Regions from separate parts of the Dactylosporangium sp. CA-233914 genome, predicted to be linked through region 1. Evidence: riboswitches for the same ligand, from Rfam matches in the RefSeq annotation. Region 1 holds a riboswitch; the other holds the start of a gene.

Region 1 (4,205 bases):
GGTTGGCCACCTTCGCCACGACGCCGAGCCGGCGGCCGCGGTGCGCGGGGTGCACGAGGGTGATCATCTGCGAGCAGTGCCAGTCGACGCTGCGCAAAACCCGCATCGCGGTCCAGGCGACCAGGTGCCCGGTCGCCTCGTGAACCAGGCCGGCCTCGTAGCGCCGCGAGCCCCACGCCGTGAACGCCGCGTACTGGAGCCGGATCTGGGCCGCGTCGACCTGCTCCGGCTCGTAGTCGAGCTCGCCCATCGGCGTCTCGACCAGGAACGAGCTGTCGAGGGCGGCGAGGTCCTCGACGTACTGCTCCGGCAGGGTGTCGCCCCACTGCACCAGCGCGTAGCCGGCGGACCTGGCCAGGCCCTCGGCGTACATCCGCTGCAGTTCCTGCTCGTCGACCTCGGCCAGCAGCAGCCGGCGGCGCGCGTCGAGCAGGCCGTTGCTCAGGCCGGCCGACCCGGCGAACCCGTCCGGCGCGGGCGCGACCGGGCTGAAGCCGACCACACGGGTGCGGCCGTCGGCGCGGGCCGTCGCGGCGGCGCGGGCGTAGAGCGCGCGCCCGATCCCCCGGCGGCGGTGGGCCGGGCGCACTTGGACGTCGATGTGCGCCTTGTCGAGGTTGTCATGGCGGGGCAGGTCGAGCTGGGCGACGCCGGCGGGCTCGTCGCCGTGCCGGGCCAGGAAGAAGTGGCGGTCCCCGCGCGGCGGCGGGACCACGAACTGCATGTCGTACTGGTAGCGGCAGTTCGGCGGCATGCCGGGCACGTCGGCCCGGAGCGACTCGTTGACGATCTCGAACGCCGCGTCGACGGCCGCCGGGTCATCGGCGCGAACCTCGACGATCTCGAGCGTTGATGGAGGCATGCGGCCAGGGTCGCGCTGGGGGCGGGAGCCCGGCAAACCATTTACGGCCGGAAATTGGTCGAGAGGACGCTCGCCAACACCTCCGGTGTTGTGGTCGCGGACCCAGGGGTCTCGCGGCGACACGTCCTCCCGCACCGAGCATCCTGAACCCCGGGATATACGCAGTCAAGTCCACTTACGGACGTACCGCGCCCCGACGATCACGCTCGGTGTCGAATGACTCCTCCACCCGGACGAGGGGCTCCTCGTCCGAGCGTGGAAGCGCTCTCTGCAGATCAACGCTCGGTGATCGCGCCACCCTAAAAAATCATCCGAGCAGGCCAGCCTCCCGGGCCGACTTCAGCGAGGGCTTGACACGGTGGGTCGGGCCGACCCGGTCCGCGACCGCGTCGAGGGTCTTCAGGCCGTCGCCGGTGTTGAAGATGACCGTCTCCGCGTTCGGGTCGAGCTTGCCGGACTCGACGAGCTTCTTGAGCACCGCCGTGGTCACCCCGCCGGCCGTCTCGGCGTAGACGCCGGTGGTGCGGGCCAGCAGCTGGATGCCTTCGCGGATCTCGTCGTCGGTGACGTACTCCATCCAGCCCCCGGTTCGGCGCACCGACTCGAGCGCGTAGACGCCGGCCGCCGGGTCACCGATGTTGAGCGACTTCGCGATGCCGGTCGGCTTGACCGGGGTGATGTCGTCGACGCCGTCGTGCAGCGCCTTGGCGATCGGGTTGCAGCCGGCCGACTGGGCGCCGAAGACCTTCCACTCGGCCGGCGGGACCAGCCCGATCTCGACCAGCTCGGTGAACGCCTTGTCGATCTTCGTCAGCAGCTCACCGCTGGCCATCGGGATCACGACCTGGGCCGGGATGCGCCAGCCGAGCTGCTCGGCCACCTCGTAGCCGAGCGTCTTGGAGCCCTCGGCGTAGAACGGCCGGACGTTGACGTTGACGAACGCGGTGTTCTCGAACTCGTCGGTCTCCGTGAGCTCCGAGCAGAGCCGGTTGACCTCGTCGTAGGAGCCCTCGATGGCGACGACCTCGCCGCCGTACACCGCCGTCATCACGATCTTGCCGGGCTCGAGGTCGGCCGGGATGAACACGGTCGACGGGACGCCGGCCCGCGCGGCGTGCGCGGCGACGGAGTTGGCGAGGTTGCCGGTGGAGGCGCAGCTGTATCGCGTGAAGCCCAGCGCCTTCGCCGCGGTCAGCGCCACCGACACGACCCGGTCCTTGAACGAGTGGGTCGGGTTGGCGGAGTCGTCCTTGACGTGCAGCGGCGCGGTGAACCCGAGCTCCTTGGCCAGCCCGTCGGCCCGGACCAGCGGGGTCAGGCCCGGGTCGAGCGTCACGCGGGTCTGCGGGTCCAGCCCGACCGGCAGCAGCGGCGCGTAACGCCAGATGTTCTTCGGTCCCGCCTCGATCTGCTCGCGGGTCACCTTGGCCAGCGCCGCGGCGTCGTAGCCGACCTCGAGCGGGCCGAAACACTCGTAACAGGCGTGCTGCGCGGCGAGCGGGAACGTGGCTCCACAGCCGCGGCAGACGAGGTTGCGAGCGGGCGATTCGGCGAAGACGCTGAGCGTCGAGGTCATGACGGGAGGCCTTTCCTCTCATCTTTCCCAAGCGCACGGTTGCGCGCCGGGACGGATTTGGCACCTACCGCGACGAAACTCGTCATCGAAGACGTCGCAGGGGTTGCCGGGGCTTCATCGGGCCGTATCCCTCTGCCCCTCTGGATGAGGTATGTAGTTGTGTGGTGGTGCTTCCCTGAGTGTAAGGGGCACCACCGGCGACCGGGTATGAGTCATCTCACGACTTGGGCGCGGCTAGCGTTTCATTCATGCACCATATCGCCGCTTCCTGGTTCGCCCGGCGCACCTCTTCCTGGCGGGACTGGCCGGCTCCGGCGATGCTCGCCGCGAAGGGCGACACGCGGGTGAGCGTCGTGCTGCCCGCCCTGGACGAGGAGCCGACGGTCGGGGCGATCGTGACCGGGGTTCGCAGCCTGGGCCCGCTCGTCGACGAGGTCGTCGTCGTCGACTCCGGCTCCGTGGACCGCACCGCCGAGGTGGCCGCGGCGGCCGGCGCGACCGTCCACCACCGCGACGACATCCTCCCGGCGACCGGCTCCCGCCCGGGCAAGGGCGAGGTCCTGTGGAAGGCGCTGGCGGTCACCGGGGGTGACATCCTGGTGTACGTCGACGCCGACCTGACCGACTTCCGCCCCCACTTCGTCACGGCCCTGCTGGGCCCGCTGCTGAGCGACCCGGCGACGCTGATGGTCAAGGCCTTCTACGACCGCCCCCTGCTGGACGTCTCCGCGGCCGGCGGCGGCCGGGTCACGGAGCTGACCGCCCGCCCGCTGCTCAACGCGCACTTCCCGGAGCTGGCCGGGGTGGTGCAGCCCCTGGCCGGCGAGTACGCGGCGCGCCGCTGCCTGCTGGAGTCGCTGCCGTTCGCGGCCGGCTACGGCGTGGAGACGGGCCTGCTCATCGACACGTTCCGCGCACACGGCCTGGACGCGGTCGCGCAGGTCGACCTGGGCCAGCGCACGCACGGGCACCAGGACACAGCGGCGCTGGGCCGCATGGCCGCCACGATCGTCCAGACGATCCACGCCCGGGTCACGCCGGACCGGCCGCTCTGGCCGACGTTGACGCAGTTCGAACGCCACGATTCGGGCGTGGCCCCGCGGGTGACGAGCGTCGCCCACCCCGACCGTCCCCCGATGCGCACGGTCGCGGGCTACGCCGGGGCGCGCTGACGGCGCTTTCCGCTGGGCCGGGGCATCGCCGTCGACCAGGTCGCGCCTGGAAGGACCTCGCCACCCAAGCGGGCCGGCGCCGATCGTCGGACGTTTCCCGCCCAGTTGGCGAAGTCGGCGAACAGCGCCGGCGTGGCCTCGCGAGCCCGGCGGCCGCGCTCGCCGGCGGTGAGCTCACCGCCGCCCGCGGACCAGGGTGATCACCCCGGCCTCGGCGAATTAGCGCATTTATCCCGAAATTTCATACTAAGAACGCCCACCAACCGGCGGCTGCCCGCCCGCGTAGCGGCGGCACGACGAGGCCCGATCTCGACCTGCTGCCAGCCTCCCTTGGAGTCCGGCGACAGAACCAAAGGCGCCGCCGCGACGAAGCGTGACCTCGACCGACTGTCGACCGCTCCAAATCGGCTGTTCCGCACAGCACTCGGCGCGCCCCCGCCGCCCGCGGCCTCCGTGCACCGACTGCCGACCGCTCCGAATCGGCTGTTCCGCACAGGCGCGCCCCCGCCGCCCGCGGCCTCCGCGCCTCGACCGGCGGCCGGGCCTCTCCCATCTCGTCCCGCGCCCCGGCACCGGCCCTCACCGGCGCGCTATC
Region 2 (4,205 bases), 150 kb from region 1:
GCGTCGGGCCGAACGTGCGCTCCATCGTCTCCGGCGACCGAGTCCTGTTCGACCCCGAGGAGCGCTCCGAGGTCGAGCTGCAGGGCCGCGACTACGTGCTCCTGCGCGAGCGGGACGTGCACGCGGTCGCAGCCCGGCGCGTCGAGCCGGACTCGACGGGGCTCTACCTGTAGTACGGCTGCCCGGCGAACGCCGGCGGCGGGGGTGGAGCCAGCGAGACGGGGACGGGCACGACCGGGGTCGCGGGGGCGTCGAGCACGCGCACGACGCCATCCGGGAAGGTGATGTGGTATCGCGAGCCGTCCCACACCGCGCGCGGCGACAGCGGATCGCGGCCCACGAACACCTGCCGGTAGGCGTCGAGCGCGGCGAGCAACTGCCGCTCCTCGGCCAGCGCCTCCATCCGCCGTTTCGGCTGCTTGTCCAGGCCGCGGTGCAGGCCGTCGCGCAGCAGCGCCAGCCGGGTCGCGTCGAACTGGAACGCGCGCATGGCCTTCGCGCCCGCGTCGCCGGCGACCCGCTTGGCCCACCGGCGCGCGGAGAGGCGTCGCCCGAGCGTGCCGAGCGCGGCGACCTCCGGGGGCGAGAACCAGCCGGCCCGCGCGTACTCCCCCAGCACGCGCTCGGTCAGCTTGCCCTCGCCGGCGCGCAGCCACAGGGCGAAGCCGACCATGCACAGGAAGATCGGCATCATCACGGCGAAGTAGCCGTAGAGCAGCACCCAGGCACTGGTCGAGGCGGTCACCGACATGAGGTTCCACGCGCCGTGCAGCATCATGGCGACCAGCAGGCCGGCGATCGGAGCGAGGAAGCGGACCGCCTTGGCCGACGAGCGCGAGGCGATGCCCAGCCCGATGCCGGTCATCGAGGTGAACAGCGGGTGGGCGAACCCGGTCATGAGGATCCGCACAATGAAGATGCCCACCAGCGCGGCCGCCCCGGTGACCGGCCCGGACTTGTCGGCGGCCTCGCCGTAGCCCTTGAAGCCCAGGTACAGAATGTTCTCGACCATCGCGAACCCGGTCGCGGAAAGTCCACAGTAGACGATCCCGTCGATCAGGCCCGAGTAGGCGCGGGGCCGGCGCCAGAACAGCAGCACCGGCCCGAGCGCCTTCATGCTCTCCTCGATCAGCGGCGCGACGAGCACCGCCACGAGCGACTCGGAGAGGCCGGCCTTGTCGGCGAAGTACGCGCCCGCGGTGTTGACCACGAGCGCGACGGCCGTGGCCACGCAGGCGCCCCAGCCGAAGACGAAGACGAGATACTTCACGGGCTCCGGCTCGTACCGGTCCAGCCACAGGAAGCACGAGACGAGCACCGGCACCGGGATGACGGCGGCCCCGACGCCGACGACGAGCGCGGTCCACCCTCCGTTGAAGCCGAAGAACGTGAGTACGGCGACGCCACACGCCGCGATGAAGCTCGTGACTCCGATCAGCGTCCACAGCCGCCGCCGGTCGGAGCGCTTGGCGGGCGGGGCGGCGGCGAGCGCGAGGGCGGCTGTCGCGTACTCCTGCTGGCCGGTCCGCGGCTCTGACGCCTCGGTCACGTTGGGCACCGCGACCCCGGCCAGGGCGGGCGGCCACGACAGGGGCCCGCCGGACGCCGCCGGTTCTCCGGGCCGCCCCGGCGCGAGACCACCGGGACCCGGCGGTGCCGACGGTTGCCCGGCCGGCGCCTGAGGCACGACTGGCTGCCCGGGCGTCGGCGAACCCCAGGTCGAGGGAGCCGATCCGGTGGCCGCCGAGTCCCACGCCGCCGGGCCTGAGGTCGGCACACTCGAGGTTGGCGCGGCCGGCGAGGGCCGGCCCCAGTCCGCCGGGCCGGACGTCGGCGCGGCGGGCGAGGACCGCCCCCAGCCCGCGGGCCCAGAGGTCGGCGCGGCCTGCCCCCATTCAGCCGGGCCCGAGGTCGGCGCAGGCTGCCCCGAATCGGCCGGGCCCGAGGTCGAGGGCTGCCCCGAATCGGCCGGGCCGGACGACGACACGGCTGGCGACGGCCGCCCCCAGCCCGCAGGGCCAGACGACGCCGCAGGCTGCCCCCATTCAGCCGGGCCCGAAGTCGGCGCAGGCTGCCCCGAATCGGCCGGGCCCGAGGTCGAGGGCTGCCCCGAATCAGCCGGGCCGGACGACGACACGGCCGGCGACGACTGCCCCCAGCCCGCAGGCCCAGACGACGCCGCAGGCCGCCCCCATTCAGCCGGGCCAGAGGTCGCGGGCTGCCCCGAATCGGCCGGGCCGGACGTCGGCGCGGCGGGCGAGGACTGCCCCCAGCCCGCAGGCCCAGAGGTCGGCGCAGGCTGTCCCCAGCCCGACAGGCCCGGCGTCGGCGCGGCCGGCCGGCTCCATTCCGAAGCCGGCGGAGTCCTGCCGGGCGAACCCCAGGGTCCAGCACCGGGCGACACGCCCGGGGCGCCCCCGGGGGACGCCCACGCTTCGCCTCCCGCGGCCGGCGGCGCACTGCCGGGCGACACGCCCGGCACGCCCTCGGATGACACGCCCGGAGCGCCTCCAGGCCAACCAGCCGGGGCACCCCCAGGCGATGTCCACGCTCCGCCTCCCGCGGCCGGCGGCGCACTGCCGGGCGACACGCCCGGGACGCCCTCGGATGACACGCCCGGAGCGCCTCCGGGCGAGGCCCATGAGGAGCCGGGGGCGGCCGGGGCGGGGCCGGACGGAGAGGCCCAAGGGCCCGCGTCCGAGGACGGGGGCGGGGGCGGGGTGGGAGCGGACTCGTCCGGCGGCTGGGTGGCGGGCGCCTCGGGGGTCCCTGAGCCGTCCGCGGCCGGTCCGGATCCCGAGGGCGGGGTGGCAGGCGGCCCGGAGGTGGGCGAGGACGGCGTCCCATTCGGCGGGAGTTCGCTCATGGGGCAACTTTATCCGCGGTACTGTCAGGACAGGTCATGAGTGCCAGCGCACAAGCCCCGGCTTGCTGGCCGGCAACCCTCGCGTTCGCGGCGGGGTGCCCCGGGTGATGACCCGGCCTGGCGCGTGGTGCGTCCGGGCAAGCGCGAGCGAAGGGGATCCCTGCACCCATGTCCGAGATTTTGACTCCCGGCGAGGTCAAGCTGCGCGACGGCCGGTCCGTCGGCTTCGCCAACCTCGACGTCGCCGCGACCGCGCCGTGCCTGCGGGTCGTCGCGGACGCCGTCGCCGATCTGCTGCCCTACTACGGCAGCGTCCACCGCGGGGCTGGCGCGCTGTCGGAGCGCTGCACGCGCGAGTACGAGCAGGCCCGCGAGACCGTCGCCGACATCCTCGGGCACGGGCCCGACGACACGGTGATCTTCACGCGCAACACCACGGACGCGTTCAACCTGCTCGCGCGGGCAGTGCCCGAGGGCACCACGGTCGTCGCGTTCGATGCCGAGCATCATGCCAACCTGCTGCCCTGGCGCGACGCGGTCCGGGTGCCCGCGCCACGCTCGCCGCAGGAGGCGATCGAGGCGCTTGCGCGGGTGCTGCACGGCCTGAAGGGCCGCAACGTCCTGGTCAGCGTCACCGCGGCGAGCAACGTGACCGGGGAGGTTTGGCCGGTGGCCGAGCTGGCCGAGGTCGCGCACCGGCACGGCGCCCGGATCGCCGTCGACGCCGCGCAGCTCGCCCCGCACGCCCCGGGGAGCCTGGCCGGCCTGGGCGCGGACTACATCGCGTTCTCGGGGCACAAGCTCTACGCGCCGTTCGGGGCCGGTGTCCTCGCCGGGCGCGCGGACTGGCTGGACGCCGCCGAGCCGTACCTGGCCGGCGGCGGCGCGAGCGCCCACGTCGCCGACGACGGCACCGCCCGCTGGGCGACCGGCCCGGCCCGCCACGAGGCCGGCACCCCGAACCTGCTCGGCGCGGTCGCGATCGCCACGGCCCTGCGCGCGCTGCGGGACCGCGACCTCGCCACGACCGAACAGGCCCTCCTGCGACGCCTGCGGGCCGGCCTCGCCGCGCTCCCGCACGTCGAGGAGCTGCGCCTGTTCCCGGCCGACGCCGAGCGGGTCGGCATCGTGTCGTTCACGGTCCCGGGCCGCGACCCGGGCGAGCTGGCCGTGACGCTGGGCCGGGACCACGGCATCGGCGTCCGCACCGGCCTGTTCTGCGCCCACCCCCTCACCCGCCGCCTCCTGGCGGAGGCCACCGGGCGCCTCGAATCGGGCATATCCGAAAAATCCGAAAAGTCGCGGCGCGGAGCGCCCGACTTTTCGCAAAGCGCTCAGG

Evidence for each region. A riboswitch is a leader RNA that binds a small molecule or an ion and turns the genes downstream of it on or off. The one in region 1 is predicted to bind S-adenosylmethionine.
Region 2: another riboswitch for S-adenosylmethionine. It lies ahead of ACQPY0_RS04250 (aminotransferase class V-fold PLP-dependent enzyme); the one in region 1 lies ahead of thrC (threonine synthase).

Annotation. Positions count from the first base shown of each region.
Region 1 is NZ_CP192030.1:780,822-785,026, reverse strand. It holds gene ACQPY0_RS03600 (GNAT family N-acetyltransferase) at 1-862, opposite strand, end outside; gene thrC (threonine synthase) at 1,170-2,438, opposite strand; SAM riboswitch class I at 2,454-2,589, opposite strand; gene ACQPY0_RS03590 (glucosyl-3-phosphoglycerate synthase) at 2,756-3,610, shown strand; gene ACQPY0_RS03585 (hypothetical protein) at 4,201-4,205, opposite strand, start outside.
Region 2 is NZ_CP192030.1:935,379-939,583, reverse strand. It holds gene ACQPY0_RS04265 (GroES family chaperonin) at 1-173, shown strand, start outside; gene ACQPY0_RS04260 (PrsW family intramembrane metalloprotease) at 164-1,549, opposite strand; gene ACQPY0_RS04255 (hypothetical protein) at 2,196-2,432, opposite strand; SAM riboswitch class IV at 2,899-3,016, shown strand; gene ACQPY0_RS04250 (aminotransferase class V-fold PLP-dependent enzyme) at 3,035-4,205, shown strand, end outside.